DNA from 2 places in the Micrococcus sp. KRD077 genome. Region 1 is predicted to be linked to the other one. Evidence: predicted binding sites of a transcription regulator. Region 1 holds the regulator's gene; the other holds the start of a gene.
What was found. Region 1 encodes HrcA, which represses chaperone genes, less so after heat shock. Its sites were predicted from a motif close to TTNGCACTCGNNNNNNNCGAGTGCNAA; they were not measured.
Positions count from the first base shown of each region.

Region 1 (8,483 bases):
CTGCGAGGTGTCGCCCGTGACGACCATGCGCGCACCGAAGCCGAGGCGGGTCAGGAACATCTTCATCTGCTCGCCGGTGGTGTTCTGGGCCTCGTCGAGGATCACGAACGCGTCGTTCAGGGTGCGGCCGCGCATGTACGCCAGCGGGGCGACCTCGATGGTCCCGGCCTCCATCAGCCGCGGGATCGACTCGGGCTCGATCATGTCGTGCAGCGCGTCGTACAGAGGGCGCAGGTACGGGTCGATCTTCTCGGAGAGCCCGCCGGGCAGGAAGCCGAGCCGCTCGCCGGCCTCGACGGCCGGGCGGGTGAGGATGATGCGGTTGACCTCCTTGGCCTGCAGCGCCTGCACGGCCTTGGCCATGGCCAGGTAGGTCTTGCCGGTGCCGGCCGGGCCGATGCCGAAGACGACGGTGGAGCGGTCGATCGCCTCCACGTAGTCCTGCTGGTGCAGGGTCTTCGCGCGGATGCGGCGGCCCCGGCCCGAGAGGATCGAGTCCAGGTGCAGCTGACCCGCGCCGCGCCCGGTGGCGGCGTCGCGGACGTGGTGGACGACCTGGCCCATCACCTCGGGGGTGACGGCCTGGTCGCGGCGGGCGATCGAGCGCAGGTCCTCGACGACGCGCCGCACCGAGGCCACGTCGGCCACCGGCCCGGCCAGGTCCAGCCGCTGGTCGCGGACCGTGACGTCCACGGTGGGGAACACGCCGCCGAGGATCCGCAGCAGGGCGTCCTGCGGTCCGAGCGTGCGGACCATGAGGTCGGCGGACTCGAACGCGACCCCCTCGTGCGCGGTGGCGGGCGGGGTCGGGGTCGTGGGGACAGCGGTCACGATGGGGTGGATCACCTCGGGGTCGCGGGGGCGGGACATCCCGTCCAGTCTAGGCGTCGGCGCGCCGTCCTGCCGGGGCTCACCAGCGGCCGAGCCGGTGCTGGAGCACGGCGAGGGCGGCGGGGCCGGCCGTGGAGGCGCGCAGCACGTGCGGGCCGAGCCGCACCGGCACGGCCCCCGCGGCCACGCAGGCCTCGAGCTCGGCCGGGCCGATCCCGCCCTCGGGGCCCACGACGACGGCGATCTCGGCGGCCGCGGAGAGTCGCCCCGCGGGCACCGCGGACACCCCGTGCTCCGCGTCCTCGTGCAGCACGAGGACGAGCCGGCCGCCGTCGTCGTCCCGGGCCAGCCCGGCGACCGCCGTCCCGGAGACGTGGTCCCGGACCGCGGGCACCCGGGCGCGACGTGCCTGCTTGGCGGCCGCGCGGGCCGTGTCCGCCCACTTCTGGCGGGCCTTGGCGGCCTTGGGGCCCTTCCAGCGGACGATCGAGCGCTCGGCCTCCCAGGGCACCACGGCGTCCACGCCGAGCTCGACGGCGGCCTGGACCGCCATGAGGTCCCGGTCGCCCTTGGCGAGGGCCTGGACGAGCACGAGCGCCGGGGTGGGCGCCGGCTCCTCCGCCACCGCGTCCAGCCGCACGGACACCGCGTCCGGGGCGGCCGCGAGCACGGTGCCGTGGCCGAGCGTGCCCGACCCGTCGGCCAGGAGCACGGCCTCCCCGGGGGCCAGGCGCATGGCCGCGGCGGCGTGCCGGGCCTCGGGGCCGCCGAAGACGACCTCCGCGCGCGCGCTCGCGCCGGCCAGGGCGCCCGGCTCGAGGTGGAACAGGGGGGCGGTCACAGGTTTCTCAGGTTCTCCCGCAGCCGGGCGAACATGCCCTTGGCCTGGGGTGCGCCGTGCACGACCTCCTCGCCGCGCACCTCGGCCAGGCGCTCCAGGAGCTGGCGCTGCTCGTCGTCCAGGTCGGTGGGCGTGGTGACCACCACGTCCACCTTGAGGTCGCCACGGCCCTGCCCGCGCAGGCGGCCGACGCCCAGGCCGTGGAGGACCTCGACGTGGCCGGACTGCACACCCGGGTCCAGGCTGACGGACTGCTTGCCGTCCAGGGTGTCCAGCGTGACGGTGGTGCCTAGGGCCGCGGCCGCCATGGGGACGGTCACGGTGGTGGCCAGGTGGTCGCCCTCGCGGCGGAAGGTCTCGTCCGGGCGGACCGCGATCTCCACGTAGAGGTCCCCGTTCGGGCCGCCGCCCGGGCCGGCCTCGCCGCGGCCGGCGAGGTGGATGCGGGTGCCGTCGTCCACGCCCGCGGGGATGCGCAGGGTCAGCGGCGTCCGGGTGCGGACGCGGCCCTGCCCGTCGCACTCGTGGCAGGGCGTCGGGATGACGGTGCCGAACCCCTGGCAGGCGGGGCAGGCCTCGGTGGCCATGACGGTGCCCAGCAGCGACCGCACGGGGCGCTGGATCATGCCGTGGCCGTGGCAGGTCTGGCAGGTCTCCGGCTGGGTGCCGGGCTCGCAGCACGAGCCCTCACACCGATCGCAGCGCACGGCCGTGTCCAACTCGATCGTCTGCTCGCCGCCGAAGACGGCGTCGCGCAGGTCGATCCGCGCGGTCACGAGGGCGTCCTGGCCGCGGCGGGCGCGGCTGGCGGGGCCGCCGCGGCCGCCCTGGCCGGCGGCGTTCATGAAGGTCTCGAAGATGTCGGCGAAGCCCCCGAAGCCGCCCGCCCCGCCGAAGCCGCCCGGGAAGCCGGCCTGGCCGTTCTCATTGCCCGTCGTGTCGTAGGCCCGGCGCCGGCCCTCGTCCGAGAGCACCTCGTAGGCGTGGGAGATGCGCTTGAACTGCTCGGCCGCCTCCGGGTCGGGGTTGACGTCCGGGTGATGGGTGCGCGCGAGCTTGCGGTAGGCGCGGCGGATCTCCTCGGTGCTGGCGTCACGGCTGACGCCGAGCGTCTCGTAGTGGTCGGTCACGGTGGGGATTCCTCTCGGGGAGAGCGGGACGTGGGGCGATGCGGGACGGGGCCCGCCAGGACGCGCGGAGGCGCGTCAGGTGGTCAGGATGCGGGAGAGATAGCGGGCGATCGCCCGGACGGCGGCCATGGTGCCCGGATAGTCCATCCGGGTCGGACCGATGACACCGACCTTCGCCACGGCGCCGGGGCCGTAGGCGGCTGCGACCACCGAGGTGTCCGCGAGCGATCCGACGTTCTCGGACCCGATCCGCACGGACACCCCGTGGGCGTCCTGCTCCATCTCCGTGAGCAGGCGCAGCAGCACCACCTGCTCCTCGAGCGCCTCCAGGATCGGCCCGATGGACGCGCCGAAGTCCCCCGGGGAGCGGGCCAGGTTGGCGGTGCCGGCCAGGACGATGCGGTCCTGCCGACCGGCCTCGAGCAGGTCGTGGACGGCCGCGGCCACGAGGGCGGCGGACTGCTGGTGCTCCGGGCGGACCCGGGTGACGACGTCGTCCACCACGGTGGCCGCCTGCACCGGACCGAGCCCCAGCAGGGCGTCCAGCAGGAGGCCGCGGAGCACGGACAGCTCCGCCTCCTCGACCGGACGGTCCAGCACGGCGTGCCGCTGGTCCACCCGTCCCGTGGACAGGATGAGGACCACGAGCACGCGCGTGGGTGTGAGGGAGACCAGTTCGAGGTGGCGGATCGTGGAGCCGTCCTCGTGGGGGAACTGCGCGACGGCGACCTGCTGGGTCAGCTGGGCCAGGAGGCGCACCGTGGACTCCATCATGTGCTCGGTGTCCGTCTCCGGGTCCAGCAGGGTCCGCACGGCCCGGCGCTCGGCGGGGGACAGCGGCTTCACCTCGGAGAGGCGGTCGACGAACACGCGGTAGCCCTTGTCCGTGGGGACGCGCCCGGCGGAGGTGTGCGGGGCCACGATGAGGCCCTCCTCCTCGAGCGCAGCCATGTCGTTGCGCACGGTCGCGGAGGACACGCCCAGGGCGTGCCGTTCCACGAGCGCCTTGGAGCCCACGGGCTCGCGCAGCGCCACGTAGTCCTCCACGATCGCCTGGAGCACCTGCAGGCGGCGGGGCTGCTCCGACATCTCGGTCCTCCTCTGGTCCGTCGGGATCCGGGGCGACCCCGGAGGTGCCCCTGGCTGGCACTCCGGCGGGTCAAGTGCCAATGCTACCGTCCGACCCGGGGGACGACCCGACCGGCCCGCACGGCTTCGCTCACGGTGATCGCCCGCCCCCGTTGCTACCGTGCTCTCCCATGGACTGGAGCAGCTGGGGCCCCGCGGGCCACGACGACCTGACGCGCCGCCCCGCCCGGACCGTCCCCGATGTGCCCGCCACCCCCGGCACGGTGGTCGAGGACGTGGCCTCCGGGTTCACCGGGGCCGTGAGCGGCATCGAGCGCTCCGGCGGCGTGCACGTGGTGGTCCTGGAGGACCGCCGCGGCGTGCGCCGCGGCTTCCCCCTCGGCGGCGGCTTCTGGATCGACGGCGAGCCCGTGACCCTGGTCCCCCCGACCGCCGCGGCCCCGGCGGCGCCGGCCCGCACCGCCTCCGGCTCGCGACGGGTCGAGGGGGCGCGGGCCCGCACTGCCCGCGCCTCGCGCATCTGGGTGGAGGGCGTGCACGACGCCGAGCTGGTGGAGAAGGTGTGGGGCGAGGACCTGCGCCTCGAGGGCATCGTCGTGGAGCCCCTGCACGGCGTGGACGACCTCGCCGGGGCGATCCGTGCGTTCGCCCCCGGTCCGTGGCGCCGGCTCGGGATCCTTGTGGACCACCTCGTCACCGGGTCCAAGGAGGAACGCCTCGCGGCCGAGGCCATGCGGGTGCCGGGCGCCGCGGGCAACGTGCTCATCCTCGGCCACCCCTACGTGGACGTCTGGCAGGTCATCAAGCCCTCCGTCCTCGGCATCCCCGCGTGGCCCGTCGTGCCGAAGGGCCAGGACTGGAAGACGGGGATCCTGCGGGGACTGGGCTGGCCGCACGGGAGCAAGGAGGCCACGGGGCTGGGGTGGAAGCGGCTGCTCTCCCACGTCACCACGTACGCGGACCTCGAGCCGTCCCTGCTGGGCCGCGTGGAGGAGCTCATCGACTTCCTCACCGCCGCCCCCGAGCACTGATCTCGCCGCGGCCACGGCCCGCCCGCGCTATGCTGGCCCATGCCCTGCGCCCGGTCCCCGGCGCGCAGGTCCCGCGATCCAGGAGGAGCCCCTCGTGAACACCCGCGCGCAGCCCGACGCCGGCCGCACCGGCCACGGCCCGCCCGCCTGGCTCGTCTCGGCCGGCGGCCGCGGCGCCCCGCTCACGGCGAAGCAGGACCGTGACCGCGCGGCGCTGGCCCATCTCAGTCTGGCGTTCGGCGTGCTCGGCCCGCTGGTCGTGTGGCTGCTCTATCGCGACCGCGGCCCGTTCACCTCGCAGGAGTCGCGGGAGGCCCTGAACTTCTCCGGGCCGCCCACGCTCATCACGCTCCTGTTCTTCTTCCTGTCCCTGTTGCCGGTGGTCGGCCCGATCTTCGCGATCCTCGGCGCGCTCACGTGGGCCGCCATGGCGGTCTACGGCGTGATGGGCGCCTCGCACGTGTCCAAGGGCCGTCCGTTCCGGTACCCGTTCAACCTGCGCATCCTGCGCTGACCCGGGGTCGGCCGGTCAGAAGCCGGCCAGCGCCCGGACGATCGCGTCGTTGCGCAGCCGCCCCTCGAGCGTCGGGATGATGCGCCCGTCGACGGCGGCGCGCCCGTCCAGCAGGCCCGCGGCGATGAGTTCGGCGATCGCCCCGCGGATCCGCGCGGCCTCCCCCGGCGTCTCCGAGACGAGCTCCGCGGTCGGGAGCCCGCCCACCGTGCGCACCGCGAGCATGATGCGCTCGAGGCGCCGCGCGTCGGCGTCGGGCCGCTCGCGGCCGACGGCGGGGGTGACCCCCGTGGCCAGCCGCTGCGCGTAGGCGGCGGGGTGCTTGGCGTTCCAGAACCGGACGCCGGCGAGGTGCGAGTGCGCGCCCGGGCCGATCCCCCACCAGTCCTGGTCCTCCCAGTACGCCACGTTGTGCCGCGCGCGGTGGACCCCGGACCCCCGCGGATCCCGCGCCCAGTTGGACACCTCGTACCAGCGGTAGCCGGCGGCGCTGAGCAGCTCCTCGGCGAGCAGGTACTTGTCCGCCTGGTCGTCGGGGTCCACGTCCGCCACCTCGCCGCGGGCCACCTGGGCCCCGAGCTTGGTGCCCTCCTCCACGATCAGCGAGTACGCGCTCACGTGGTCCGGGGCCAGGACGACTGCGGCCTCGAGCGTGGCCCGCCAGTCGGCGAGGGACTCCCCCGCGGTCCCGTAGATCAGGTCCAGGGACACCTCCAGGCCGGCCTCGCGGGCCGCGGCGACGGCGGCGGGGACGGACTCGGGCCGATGGGTGCGCTCGAGCGTGGCGAGCACGTGCGGCATCGCGGACTGCATGCCCAGGGAGAGGCGGGTGAAGCCGCCGGCCGCGAGCTGGCGGGCGTACTCCGGGGTGATCGTGTCCGGGTTGGCCTCGGTGGTCACCTCCGCGCCGGGCGCGATCCCGAACCGGTCCACCGCCGCCTGGAGGATGCGCACGAGGTCCGCGGCCGGCAGGAGCGTGGGCGTGCCGCCGCCGAAGAACACCGTGTGCAGCGGGCGGGCGGGCACGTCCGAGGACGCGAGCACGTCCGCGGCGAAGTCCAGCTCCGCGACCGCCGACTCCCAGTAGTCGCCGCGGCCCGCGCCGGGGCCGAGGTCGACGGCCGTGTACGTGTTGAAGTCGCAGTAGCCGCAGCGCACGGTGCAGAACGGCACGTGGACGTACAGGCTGAAGGTGCGCGCCGCGCCGTCGCCGGCGGCCGCGCGCACCCGCTGCCCGACGTCGGCCGGCAGCCGGCCGTCGTCGGGGACCGGCTCGCCGAGGGGCAGGGCGGGCACTTACTTCTTCGCCGCCTGGTCGGCGCCGGCGCCGTCCGAGGACAGGGCGGCGATGAAGGCCTCCTGTGGGACCTCGACCCGGCCCACCATCTTCATGCGCTTCTTGCCCTCCTTCTGCTTCTCGAGCAGCTTGCGCTTGCGGGAGATGTCGCCGCCGTAGCACTTGGAGAGCACGTCCTTGCGGATCGCGCGGATGTTCTCGCGGGCGATGATGCGCGAGCCGATGGCGGCCTGGATCGGCACCTCGTACTGCTGGCGCGGGATCAGCTCCTTGAGCTTGCCCGTCATCATCACGCCGTACGTATAGGCGTTGTCCTTGTGGGTGATGGAGGAGAACGCGTCCACCTGTTCGCCCTGGAGCAGGATGTCCACCTTGACGAGGTCGGCCGCCTGGTCACCGTCGGCCTTCCAGTCCAGCGAGGCGTACCCCTTGGTGCGGGACTTGAGCTGGTCGAAGAAGTCGAACACGATCTCGGCCAGCGGGATCCAGTAGCGGATCTCCACCCGTTCCTCGGAGAGGTAGTCCATGCCCTTGAGGTTGCCGCGCTTGGCCTGGCACAGCTCCATGACGGCGCCGATGAACTCGGCCGGCACGATGATCGTGGCCGAGGCCATGGGCTCGCGCACCTCGAGGATCTTGCCCTCGGGGAACTCGGAGGGGTTGGTCACGGTGACGACCTCACGGTCCTCCCGGGTGACCTCGTAGACCACGTTGGGCGCGGTGGAGATGAGGTCGAGCCCGAACTCGCGCTCGAGGCGCTCGCGCACGATCTCCAGATGCAGCAGACCGAGGAAGCCGACGCGGAAGCCGAAGCCCAGCGCGACCGAGGTCTCCGGCTCGTAGACGAGCGCGGCGTCGTTGAGCTTGAGCTTGTCCAGGGCGTCACGCAGCACGGGATAGTCCGAGCCGTCGATGGGGTACAGGCCTGAGAACACCATGGGCTTGGGGTCCTCGTAGCCACCCAGGGACTGCTCGGCCGGGTGGGCGTGGTTGGTGACCGTGTCGCCCACCTTGGACTGCCGCACGTCCTTCACGCCGGTGATGAGGTAGCCCACCTCGCCCACGGCCAGGCCCTTCGTGGGTACGGGCTCCGGGGAGGAGACGCCGATCTCGAGGAGCTCGTAGGTGGTGCCCGTGGACATCATGCGGACCTTCTCCCGCGGGGAGAGCCGGCCGTCCACGACGCGCACGTACGTGACGACGCCCCGGTAGGTGTCGTACACGGAGTCGAAGATCATCGCGCGGGCCGGGGCGTCCGCGTCGCCCTCCGGGCTGGGGACGGCGCGGACCACGCGGTCCAGCAGCTCCTCGACGCCGACGCCCGTCTTGCCGGACACGCGCAGCACGTCCTCGGGATCGCAGCCGATCAGGGAGGCCAGCTCGGCCGCGTAGCGGTCCGGATCCGCGGCGGGCAGGTCGATCTTGTTGAGCACGGGGATGATCTCCAACTCGTGCTCCATGGCGAGGTAGAGGTTCGCCAGGGTCTGCGCCTCGATGCCCTGGGCGGCGTCCACCAGCAGGATCGCCCCCTCGCACGCGGCCAGCGAGCGGGAGACCTCGTAGGTGAAGTCCACGTGCCCGGGGGTGTCGATCATGTTCAGGGCGTAGTCCACCCCGTCCACGGACCAGGGCATGCGCACGGCCTGGGACTTGATGGTGATGCCGCGCTCACGCTCGATGTCCATGCGGTCCAGGTACTGCGCCTTCATGTCGCGGGGCTGCACGACGCCGGTGGCCTGCAGCATGCGGT
Region 1 covers NZ_JABFAZ010000009.1:33,306-41,788, forward strand. The annotation lists gene J1M39_RS02645 (PhoH family protein) at 1-870, opposite strand, end outside; gene J1M39_RS02650 (16S rRNA (uracil(1498)-N(3))-methyltransferase) at 911-1,672, opposite strand; gene dnaJ (molecular chaperone DnaJ) at 1,669-2,802, opposite strand; gene hrcA (heat-inducible transcriptional repressor HrcA) at 2,878-3,891, opposite strand; gene J1M39_RS02665 (DUF3097 family protein) at 4,062-4,922, shown strand; gene J1M39_RS12215 (DUF4870 domain-containing protein) at 5,017-5,436, shown strand; gene hemW (radical SAM family heme chaperone HemW) at 5,452-6,732, opposite strand; gene lepA (translation elongation factor 4) at 6,733-8,483, opposite strand, start outside.

Region 2 (9,970 bases), on a different contig from region 1:
CGCCTCCCTCGAGGAGCTCCACGCGTTCGCGCGGGCGGCGGGGCTCTCGGAGCGGGCCTTCGACCGGGACCACTACGACGTGCCCGCGCACCGACGCGCCGAGCTCGTGGCCCGCGGGGCGGTGCCCGTCACCGGACGGGAGCTGGTGCGCCGCCTCGCCGCCTCGGGGCTGCGCGTGCCCGCCCGGAGCCGCGCCGAGAAGCGCGACGTCGTCCTCGCCCGGCGCTGGGCGCGGCTGTTCGAGGGCACGGCGGCGAGCCCAGATGCGGTGACGACGGCGGGTCGCGACCTGCTGGCCCGCTGGACGGAGCCGCATCGGCACTACCACGACCCGGCCCACCTGCTCGCGGTGCTCGAGTCCGTGGACCTGCTCGAGCGGGCGGGGGCGGAGACCGGACCGGATCCGCGTGCGGTCCGCCTGGCCGCGTGGTTCCACGACGCCGTCTACGCCGGGGACCCCACCGCGCCCGCCGGCCAGGACGAGGCGGACTCGGCCGCCCTGGCCCGGGACGTGCTCACCGATCCGCGGCTGGCCGTGCCGGCCGACGTCGTCGACGAGGTGGCACGCCTGGTGCTGCTCACCGCCGCCCACGACCCGGCCCCGCACGACGCGGCCGGGGCGGTGTTCTCGGACGCGGACCTCGAGGTCCTCGGCCGCTCCCCCGAGGCCTACGCCCGCTACGTGGCCGCGGTGCGGCGGGACTACGCGCACGTGTCCGACGCGGACTGGGCCCGCGGTCGCGGCGCGGTGCTGGACGCCCTGCTGGGCGCCGAGCGGCTGTATCGGACCGCGCCCGGCCGAGCGCGCTGGGAGGCCGCCGCCCGCCGCAATCTGGCGGCGGAACGAGCCGCGCTGTCGGCCTGAGCGGGGCGCCTCGGTGCTGGCCCGGACGCGGCGAGGCCCGCCTCCCCGGACGGGGAGACGGGCCTCGCTGGCTGGGCGCCCGAACGGGCCGGGCCGGCTCAGCGGCTGATCACATCATGCCGCCCATGCCGCCCATCGGGTCCATGCCCTCGGCGCCGGCGGCGGCCTTCTCGGGCTTGTCCGCGACGACGGCCTCGGTGGTCAGGAACAGGCCCGCGATGGACGCGGCGTTCTGCAGGGCCGAGCGGGTCACCTTCACCGGGTCGTTGATGCCGGCGGCCAGCAGGTCCTCGTACTCGCCGGTGGCGGCGTTCAGGCCGTGGCCGTCGTCGAGGGTCTTGACCTTGTCCGCCACGACGCCGGGCTCCAGGCCCGCGTTGAAGGCGATCTGCTTCAGCGGGGCCTCGATGGCGACCTTGACGATGTTCGCGCCGGTGGCCTCGTCGCCCTCGAGCTGCAGGCCGCCGAACGCCTTGGCGCCGGCCTGGATCAGGGCCACGCCGCCGCCGGCGACGATGCCCTCCTCCACCGCGGCCTTGGCGTTGCGCACGGCGTCCTCGATGCGGTGCTTGCGCTCCTTGAGCTCCACCTCGGTGGCCGCGCCGGCCTTGATGACGGCCACGCCGCCGGCCAGCTTGGCGAGGCGCTCCTGCAGCTTCTCGCGGTCGTAGTCCGAGTCGGTGTTCTCGATCTCGGAGCGGATCTGTGCCACGCGGCCGGCGATCTGCTCGGCGTCGCCGGCACCCTCCACGATGGTGGTCTCGTCCTTGGTGATGACCACCTTGCGGGCGGAGCCCAGCAGGTCGAGGGTGGCGTTCTCCAGGGACAGGCCCACCTCGGAGGAGATGACCTGGCCGCCGGTGAGGATGGCGATGTCGGCGAGCATGGCCTTGCGGCGGTCACCGAAGCCCGGGGCCTTCACGGCCACGGACTTGAAGGTGCCGCGGATCTTGTTGACCACGAGGGTGGCCAGGGCCTCGCCCTCGACGTCCTCGGCGATGATCAGCAGCGGCTTGCCCGACTGCATGACCTTCTCGAGGATCGCCACCATGTCCTTCACGGAGGAGATCTTCGAGTTGACGATGAGGATGTAGGGATCCTCGAGGACGGCCTCCTGGCGGTCCGCGTCGGTCACGAAGTAACCGGAGATGTAGCCCTTGTCGAAGCGCATGCCCTCGGTGAGCTCGAGCTCGAGGCCGAAGGTGTTGGACTCCTCGACGGTGATGACGCCCTCCTTGCCGACCTTGTCCAGGGCCTCGGCGATGAGGGAGCCGATCTGCTTGTCCGCGGCGGAGATCGAGGCGGTGGCCGCGATCTGGTCCTTGGTCTCGATCTCGCGGGAGGCGGAGAGCAGCTCAGAGGTGACGGCCTCCACGGCCTTCTCGATGCCGCGCTTCAGGGACAGCGGGTCGGCGCCCGCGGCCACGTTGCGCAGGCCCTCGCGGACCAGCGCCTGGGCCAGCACGGTGGCGGTGGTGGTGCCGTCGCCGGCGACGTCGTCGGTCTTCTTGGCGACCTCCTTGACGAGCTCCGCGCCGATCTTCTCGTACGGGTCCTCGAGCTCGATCTCCTTGGCGATGGAGACGCCGTCGTTGGTGATGGTGGGGGCGCCCCACTTCTTCTCCAGCACCACGTTGCGGCCGCGGGGGCCGAGGGTCACCTTCACGGCGTCGGCCAGGGTGTTCAGGCCCTTCTCCAGGCCGCGGCGGGCCTCTTCGTCGAATGCGATGGTCTTGGCCATGTGCAGGTCCTTTCTGGACGTCGGCTTCCTACTTCTGGTGGCTGACCCGCGCCGATGCCCGCGACGGACGGCCCCTGGGGGCCTCATCGGTGGACAGGTCCTCCTCCACGGCGCCGGACCGACCGGGGTACGGCTGGCAGTCGCGCCTTCGGAGTGCTAACCCCATTATGAGCACTCGCACCGGGAGAGTGCAAAGGGTCCGCGGTGCGGGAGCCCGCTCTTCCGCGGACGGCGGACGGCCCCCGGCAGAACGCCTCGGGAGGCGCCCCGCCGGGGGGCCGGGAAGGGTGCGCGTCCGGCACGGCCGCACGGCGGGCGGGTCAGCCGGTGACGACCACCGCGACGCCGTTCACCTGCAGGTTCGGGGTCTGCATGACCGGGAAGCCGAGCTCCTTGCCGACCGCCTCGGCGGCGGCCTTGTTGGCCGAGCCGTTGTACAGGACGGTGGAGGACTGGATGCCGTAGCCGCTCCAGTTCTTCGCGTCCACCGAGGTGTAGCCGGCGCTCGTGAGCCGCTGCGCGTAGGAGGCGGCGAGGCCCTGGGTACGGGTCGCGTTGTACACGGTGACGTGGGTGCCGCGCACGGCCGCGGACTGCGCGGCCGCACGAGAGCTCGACGCGGCCGCGGACTGCGCGGCCGCACGAGAGCTCGACGCGGCCGCGGACTGCGAGCGCGAGGCCTCCGCCGCGGCGGCCGAACGGGACGCGGCGGCGCGCGAGGACTCTGCCGCCTGGACGGCCGCCGCCGACCGGGACGCCTCTGCGGACTGCGCGGCGGCCTCGGAACGCGAGGCCTCCGCCGCCTGTGCCTCGGCGGCGGCACGGGACGACTCGGCGGACTGCGCGGCGGCTTCGGAACGCGAGGCCTCCGCCGCCTGTGCCGCAGCGGCGGCCCGGGACGACTCGGCGGCCTCGGCGGCGGCCGCCTCCTGCGCCACCCGCGAGGACTCAGCGGCCTCGGCGGCGGCCGCCTCCTGCGCCACCCGCGCGGACTCGGCCGCGGCCGCGGAACGGGACGCCTCCGCCGTGTCCTCGGACGGGGTGGGGGACTCGGTCGCGGGTGCAGTCGACGCCGACGCGGAGGACGCCGAGGAGGACTCGGACGACGCCGACGTCGACGTCTCGGCCGCCGGGGCCGTCGTCGAGCTCTCAGCGGCGACGGGCTCCGAGCGGTCACCGGTGAGCCACGGCAGGACGACGCCCACGAACAGGCCGGCGAGCAGGACGAGGCCGGCCACCCAGAGCAGCGGGCTCAGGCGGCGACCCCCGCCCGTGGCGGTCGCGCCGGCGGCGGCGAAGGACTCGCGGTGCGCGCCGCGCTGGTCCGTGTACTCGGGGACCTCGTCGAAGCGGTCGGGCTGGTAGGCCATGGGTCAGTTCTCCTGGCGGGAAGCGGGCGTGGACGGCGCCGGATCCGCGGGTCCCCTCCGGGCCCGGCTGCGGGTGCCGCGCTTGCGCAGCAGCCGCGTGACCAGCAGGGGTCGGTAGGCCAGGGCGGCCTCACGGTCCAGCAATCCGTTCAACACCTGATAATAGGCGGTCGGAGACAGCCCCAGACGCTCTCGGACGGCGTGGTCCTTGGCCCCGCCGTACCGCCAGGTGGCGGCCTCCAGGTCCAGGACCGCACGCTCCAGGTCCGTCAGCTCGTCCCGCCGTGGCCGCGCATCGGCACCCTCGTCCGGGTCCGGATCGGGCGAGACGGGCGTGGGGTGGGACATGGCGGCCACTGTACCCACCCGGTCTACGCTCGGGGCATGGAGTTCATCGCGCCCCTGGATCCGGGCTGGGAGGCGGCCCTCGCCCCGCAGGCCGCCGCGTTCGAGCAGGTCGGCGAGCGGCTGCGGGCCCGCCGGGCGGCCGGAGAGCAGGTGCTGCCGGCGCCGGAGCACATCCTGCGGGCGTTCCGTCAGCCGTTCGCGGACGTCCGCGTCCTCGTGCTGGGCCAGGACCCCTACCCGACGCCGGGCCATCCGATCGGCCTGAGCTTCGCGGTGGACCGCCACGTGCGGCCGCTGCCCCGCTCCCTGGCCAACATCCACCGGGAGCTGCACGACGACCTCGGCATCACCCCGCCCGCCCACGGCGACCTCTCCGCGTGGACGGACCAGGGCGTGCTGCTGCTGAACCGCGCCCTCAGCGTGCGGGCCGGCGCACCCGGCAGCCACCGCGGCCTCGGCTGGGAGCAGATCACGGAGGCCGCGGTGCGGGCCCTCTGTGCGCGCGGCACCCCGCTCGTGGGGCTGCTGTGGGGAGCCGACGCGCGGCGCATGGCGCCGCTGCTGACGGCGGCGGGGGCCGGCGTCGTGGAGTCCCCGCATCCCTCGCCCCTGAGCGCCCACCGCGGGTTCTTCGGCTCCCGGCCGTTCAGCCGGGTGAACCGGCTCCTCGAGGCGGCCGGCGCGGAGCCGGTGGACTGGCGCCTGCCCGACTGAGCCGGGCCGCCGGTCAGCCGCGCTGGTGCATCACGAGCTCGGTGGGCAGCAGCGTGCCCATCCGGTCGGTGATCGGCTTGGCCAGGGTGTTGCCGAAGGCGACGCCGGCCGCGATCGCCACGACGATGACCGCGGCGTTGAACAGTCCCTCGACGCCCAGCAGCGTGGCCCCGGTCTCCACGGTGAACCCGTAGACGGACCGGAACATGGTGAGTCCGGGAAGCAGGAACAGCATGGACGGCAGGACGATCACGAGCGCCGGGGCCGCGAGCCGCTGGGCCACCAGGCGGCCGAGGAACCCGACCGCCGCCGCGGCGACCGCGGGCACCAGCCGGTCACTGACCCCGATCTGCTGCGCTGCCAGGTACGCGCCGAAGCCGGCCCCGGACACGAGACCGCAGGCCAGGATCTGCGGCCACCGCGACTGCTCCACCACCGCGTCCGCCATGCCCGCGGCCATCACGAGGCCCAGCAGCAGCAGCGGCGGATAGCTCAGCGTCCCCGCCTCGGCCAGGTCCAGCTGTTCGAATCCCACGAGATCCCCGATGCCCACGGCGATCATGATCCCGGCCATCACCCCGGCGAACACGAGCAGCGCGGAGAGGAAGCGGCCCGCGGCGGTCACCGGGAAGCCGTGGATGGCGTCCTGCACCGCGGTGACGAACCTCGCCGTGGGCAGGAGCATCATGATGCCGCCGGCGATCACCAGCGCCGGGTTGACCGGCAGGTCGAGGGCGTGGGCCATCAGCGCGATCACCGTGGCCGTGATCGCCCCGAACATGGTGGAGAAGATCTCCGGGAAGCGCGCCTTGTCCGCCTGGACCTTGAGCCAGAAGACCAGCCAGGTGGAGACCATGCCCAGGGCCGCGCCCGTCCAGGTCCCCCCGATGAACGGCACGAAGCAGGCCACGAACACGCCGGAGAAGAGGACCTCGAAGACGGCGGGGAACGGCTTGGGCTGATGCCGGATCTCCACGAGCCGGCGCTGGGCCTCGGCCCGGTCCACCTCGCCCGCGGCGATCTCCTCGACCAGCCGGTGGACGGCCACGAGCCCCTCGAAGTTCACCGAGGACGAGCGGACCACCCGCTGGAGGGTGAACGGGGCCTCGCCGCGTGAGGAGTCGGGCGCGTAGTTCAGGGAGATGGACTGGTTGGTCAGGTCCACCTCGGTCTCGAGGATCCCGTAGGCCTGCGTGGCCACGATGATCGAGGTCTCCACGTCCAGCGAAGCCGCGCCGAAGCTGAACATCGTCTCGCCCAGCTTGAGCGCGAAGTCCAGGGTCGTGCGGGCCTCGAGGGCCTGCGCCTCCGCGCGGCGCTGCTGCAGCGTGGAGCGCATGCGGCGCCCGTACGGCGAGGAGTGCAGGCGGTCGGCCAGCACGAGCGCCTGCGTCGGCAGGTTCTCGACGAAGACCTCGCGGGAGCGCCGGCCGCGCCGACGCCCGCGCTTCTCGGGCGGACCCGCGGGGACCACCGGGTCCGGGACGGTGATGTCCGGCTCGGGGATCACATCCGGGGCGGGCAGGGCGCCGTCGGCCTCCGCGGGCGCCAGGACGGAGGTGGGCACCTGCTCGGACAGCGGCGGCTCGGTCAGGGGCGCGTCCGCGGCCGGCTCCGGCAGCGTCTCCGCCTCCGGCTCGGCCGATTCCTCCGGCTGCGGCTCCGGCGCCGAGACCGGATCGGCGGCGGCGGGGCGGACCACGGGCGGCAGCGGCTCCGTCGGCTCGACGGCGACCGCGGCCGGGTGGGCCGACTCCGCCGGGTCGAGGTCGAGCAGGCCGGGGTCCTCCGGGTCGAGCGTGAGGTCGCCGACAGCGGCGGCGTCCTCGGCGCCGGCCGGGCGCAGCACGGGGATGAGCGTGGGGACGGCCGGGGGCTCCGCGATGCGGGGGTCGAACCGCGCCGGCTCCTGGGTGCCCTCCTGCTCCATGCGGCTCACCCTCTCCTTCCGTGTGCGGGCGCTGGACGCGCCACGGCGGTGGGCCGAGCCCCGCCGACGCGTCCATCCAACCACGCCGGCACCTCCCCCGCCGGGGCCGTCGGCACCGCGGCCCGGGGACGCGAAAGGGCCCTCCCGGAGGAGGGCCCTGCTGCGGTGGATCTTACTGGACTCGAACCAGCGACCTCTCGCGTGTGAAGCGAACGCTCTAACCAACTGAGCTAAAGATCCGGGCGTCGCCCCATGGGGGTGACAACTCGAAAAACGATACCTCAGGCGGCGCCGCCTGTCCACCCGGGCGACGGCCACCCCGCGCACGGCGGAGCGGCCGTCGAGAGCCGACGAGCACGTCAGGCGTCGGTCAGCGTGGCGCCGGGCTCGAAACCGCCCTGGGCGACCAACGAGGTCCCGGCGCCCGGGGCGGGCTCCGGTCAGGAGCTGCCACCGAGGGAGGAGACCGCCCTGGCGGCGTCCGCCAGGCCGGCGCCGCAGCCCGCGGAGCAGGACACGGGCATGGACCGGGCCGTGGACCTGAGGGTGGACTCGACCTGGGCCGGGGTGAGGCTCGGCCGCTCGGCCAGCAGCAGGGCGGCCAGGCCCGCGACGTGCGGGGTGGCCATCGAGGTGCCGTTGTAGGCGGCGTGGCCGGCCGTCGTCGGGGTGGTGGCGCCGTTGTTCACGGTCGAGATGATGTTCGCGCCCGGGGCGGTCACGTCCACGGCGGAGCCGTAGTTCGAGAACGAGGCGCGGGCGCCCTGCGAGGTGGAGGCGGCCACCACGATGGTGTTCCGGCAGTTGGCCGGGCGCACGTTGGCGGCGGGCTGGTTCTCGTTGCCCGCCGCCACGACGACGGGCACGCCGCGGGAGACGGCCGCGTTGATCGCGTTCTGGTAGGTGGTGCCGCACGTGCCGGAGCCGCCGAGGGACATGTTGATGACGTCCGCCGGGTTCGGGTTGGCCGGCACGCCCGCCACGGTGCCGCCGGCGGCCCACACGACCGCGTCGGCGATGTCGGACAGCGAACCGCCGCACTTGCCGAGCACGCGGATGGGCTGGATCTTCGCGTTCGGGGCCACGCCGACGACACCCTGGGAGTCGGCCACGGCCGCGACGGTGCCCGCCACGTGGGTGCCGTGCCACGAGGAGTCGGAGGCACCGGCGGTGCCGCACTCGCCAGCGGCGTACCAGTCGCCCTCGTCGCGCGGGTTGGAGTCGCGGCCCCCGCCGTCGCGCGCCGCCCTGCCGTCGGAGATGAAGTCGTAGCCGGGCACGACGTTGCGGTCGAGGTCCGGGTGGGAGGTGATGCCGGTGTCGATGACGGCCACGGTCGCACCGGAGCCCGTCGTGCGGTCCCACGCCCCGGGGACCCGCATGCCGTGGGTGCCGGTGAAGCCCCACTGCTGCGAGTAGAGGGCGTCCACGGGGCTCAGGCCGGTGGCGGTGAGGATGGCGTCCGGCTCCACGGCCTCGACCGCCCCGGAGGCCTTCAGGTCGGCCATGAACTTCGCGGACTCGGCCTGATCCAGCTTGCGGTCCGCCTTGACCACGCGGGAGCCGAGCGCGGTCTCACGCAGCTCCTTCACGGAGACGCCGGCCTCCTTCGCGGCCTTGCCCCAGGCGTTGGCTCGGCCCTTCGCGTGGGCGGTGGCGGCGGTCTCCTTGTAGGTGACGATGAAGGAGTCGTAGCCGTCGGCGTTCGGGTCCTCGACCTGCGCCGCCGCCAGGGGCGAGGCGGCGGTCGGGGTGGCTGCCGGTGCGGCGGGGGCGTCGCCGGAGGGGGCCGCGAGCGCGGGGGACGAGGTCAGGGTCCCGCCGGCGAGGACGGCGCCGGCCACGAGGGCGCCGATGCGGCGGCGGGTGCTGCGGAGTGGGGAGGACTGCACGGGATCTCCTCGGAGTTCTGGGCCACCGGACGCGGGTGCCCGAGGGGCTCGGGCCGGGGTGACTGGGATCACGGTAAGGTCACGATTCCGTCACGACGAGGCCCAGGGTCGAAGTCTGGCGGATGGTCGAGGCATCTCTGGCGGATCCGCCAGCCGAGCCCGGCGGATGGCCACGGGCGCGCACAGCGGCGCCCCAGCGTCGGCCCGCGCCGGACACGACGACGGCGCCGCGCCCTCCCGGCGGAGGTGCGCGGCGCCGTCGGGCCCGCGGTGGAGTGGAGCCCCCTGCCGGATTCGAACCGGCGACCTGCTGTTTACAAGGCAGCTGCTCTGGCCAGCTGAGCTAAGGAGGCCTGCGGCCGGCGCCCGGGGCGCCGCGGCCGGCCCTTTCAGCGTACAAGGCCCGGGCGGACGGCGCGGGGCGCCCCCTGCGTGGGGACGCCCCGCGGACCTCGGCGACGGGTCAGCCGGGTCAGCCGGCGATCTTGGCGCCCGCCCAATCGGCGAAGGTCTTGTCCTCGCCGTCGAGGGCCCAGTTCTTCCCGTCCACGAACACGGTGGGGGTGCCGGCCACGCCGGCGACGCGCGCCTGGCGGGTGGTGTGCTCGACCGCGGAGCGGAACGTGCCGTCCTCGACGCAGGAGGCGATGTCCGCGCCGTGCTCCTGCGCGAGCTGCGTGATCGCCGCGTTGTCCAGGCCCTTGCCCTGGTGCTCGTCGTAGGTGGCGAACAGGGCGGCCACGAAGCCGTTGTAGGCCTCGGGCTTCTGGTCCGCCACGCAGTACGCGGCGTTGGCGGCGCGGGCCGAGTAGTTCTGGTTATTCGGGGCGCTCAGGTAGTCCACCATCCGGTACTCGACCGTGGCCTCGCCCTGTTCGAGCCACTGCTCGATCTGGTCCGCGTTGGAGGTCTCGAAGTCCGCGCAGTGCACGCAGTTGAAGTCCGCGTAGAGCACGATCCGCGTCGGCTCGCCGTCCGCCCGGGCCTCGGTGTCCGGCAGGGTCTCGGGCTGGGAGCTCGCGGACTGCTTCGGCACCTCGATCCTCGAGGGGTCGACCTCGCGTTCTCCCGCGCCCTCCGCCAGGCCCGTGGCCGAGGTCAACTCGATGC
Region 2 covers NZ_JABFAZ010000028.1:9,523-19,492, forward strand. The annotation lists gene J1M39_RS07305 (DUF4031 domain-containing protein) at 1-865, shown strand, start outside; gene groL (chaperonin GroEL) at 975-2,606, opposite strand; gene J1M39_RS07315 (LytR C-terminal domain-containing protein) at 2,927-3,976, opposite strand; gene J1M39_RS07320 (DUF3263 domain-containing protein) at 3,980-4,324, opposite strand; gene J1M39_RS07325 (uracil-DNA glycosylase) at 4,361-5,038, shown strand; gene J1M39_RS07330 (threonine/serine ThrE exporter family protein) at 5,052-6,968, opposite strand; tRNA gene J1M39_RS07335 (tRNA-Val) at 7,135-7,208, opposite strand; gene J1M39_RS12545 (S8 family peptidase) at 7,409-8,860, opposite strand; tRNA gene J1M39_RS07345 (tRNA-Thr) at 9,137-9,213, opposite strand; gene J1M39_RS07350 (DsbA family protein) at 9,333-9,970, opposite strand, start outside.
Region 2: a site for HrcA is predicted at 2,740-2,766, ahead of groL (chaperonin GroEL). Genes of this name have one in related genera too.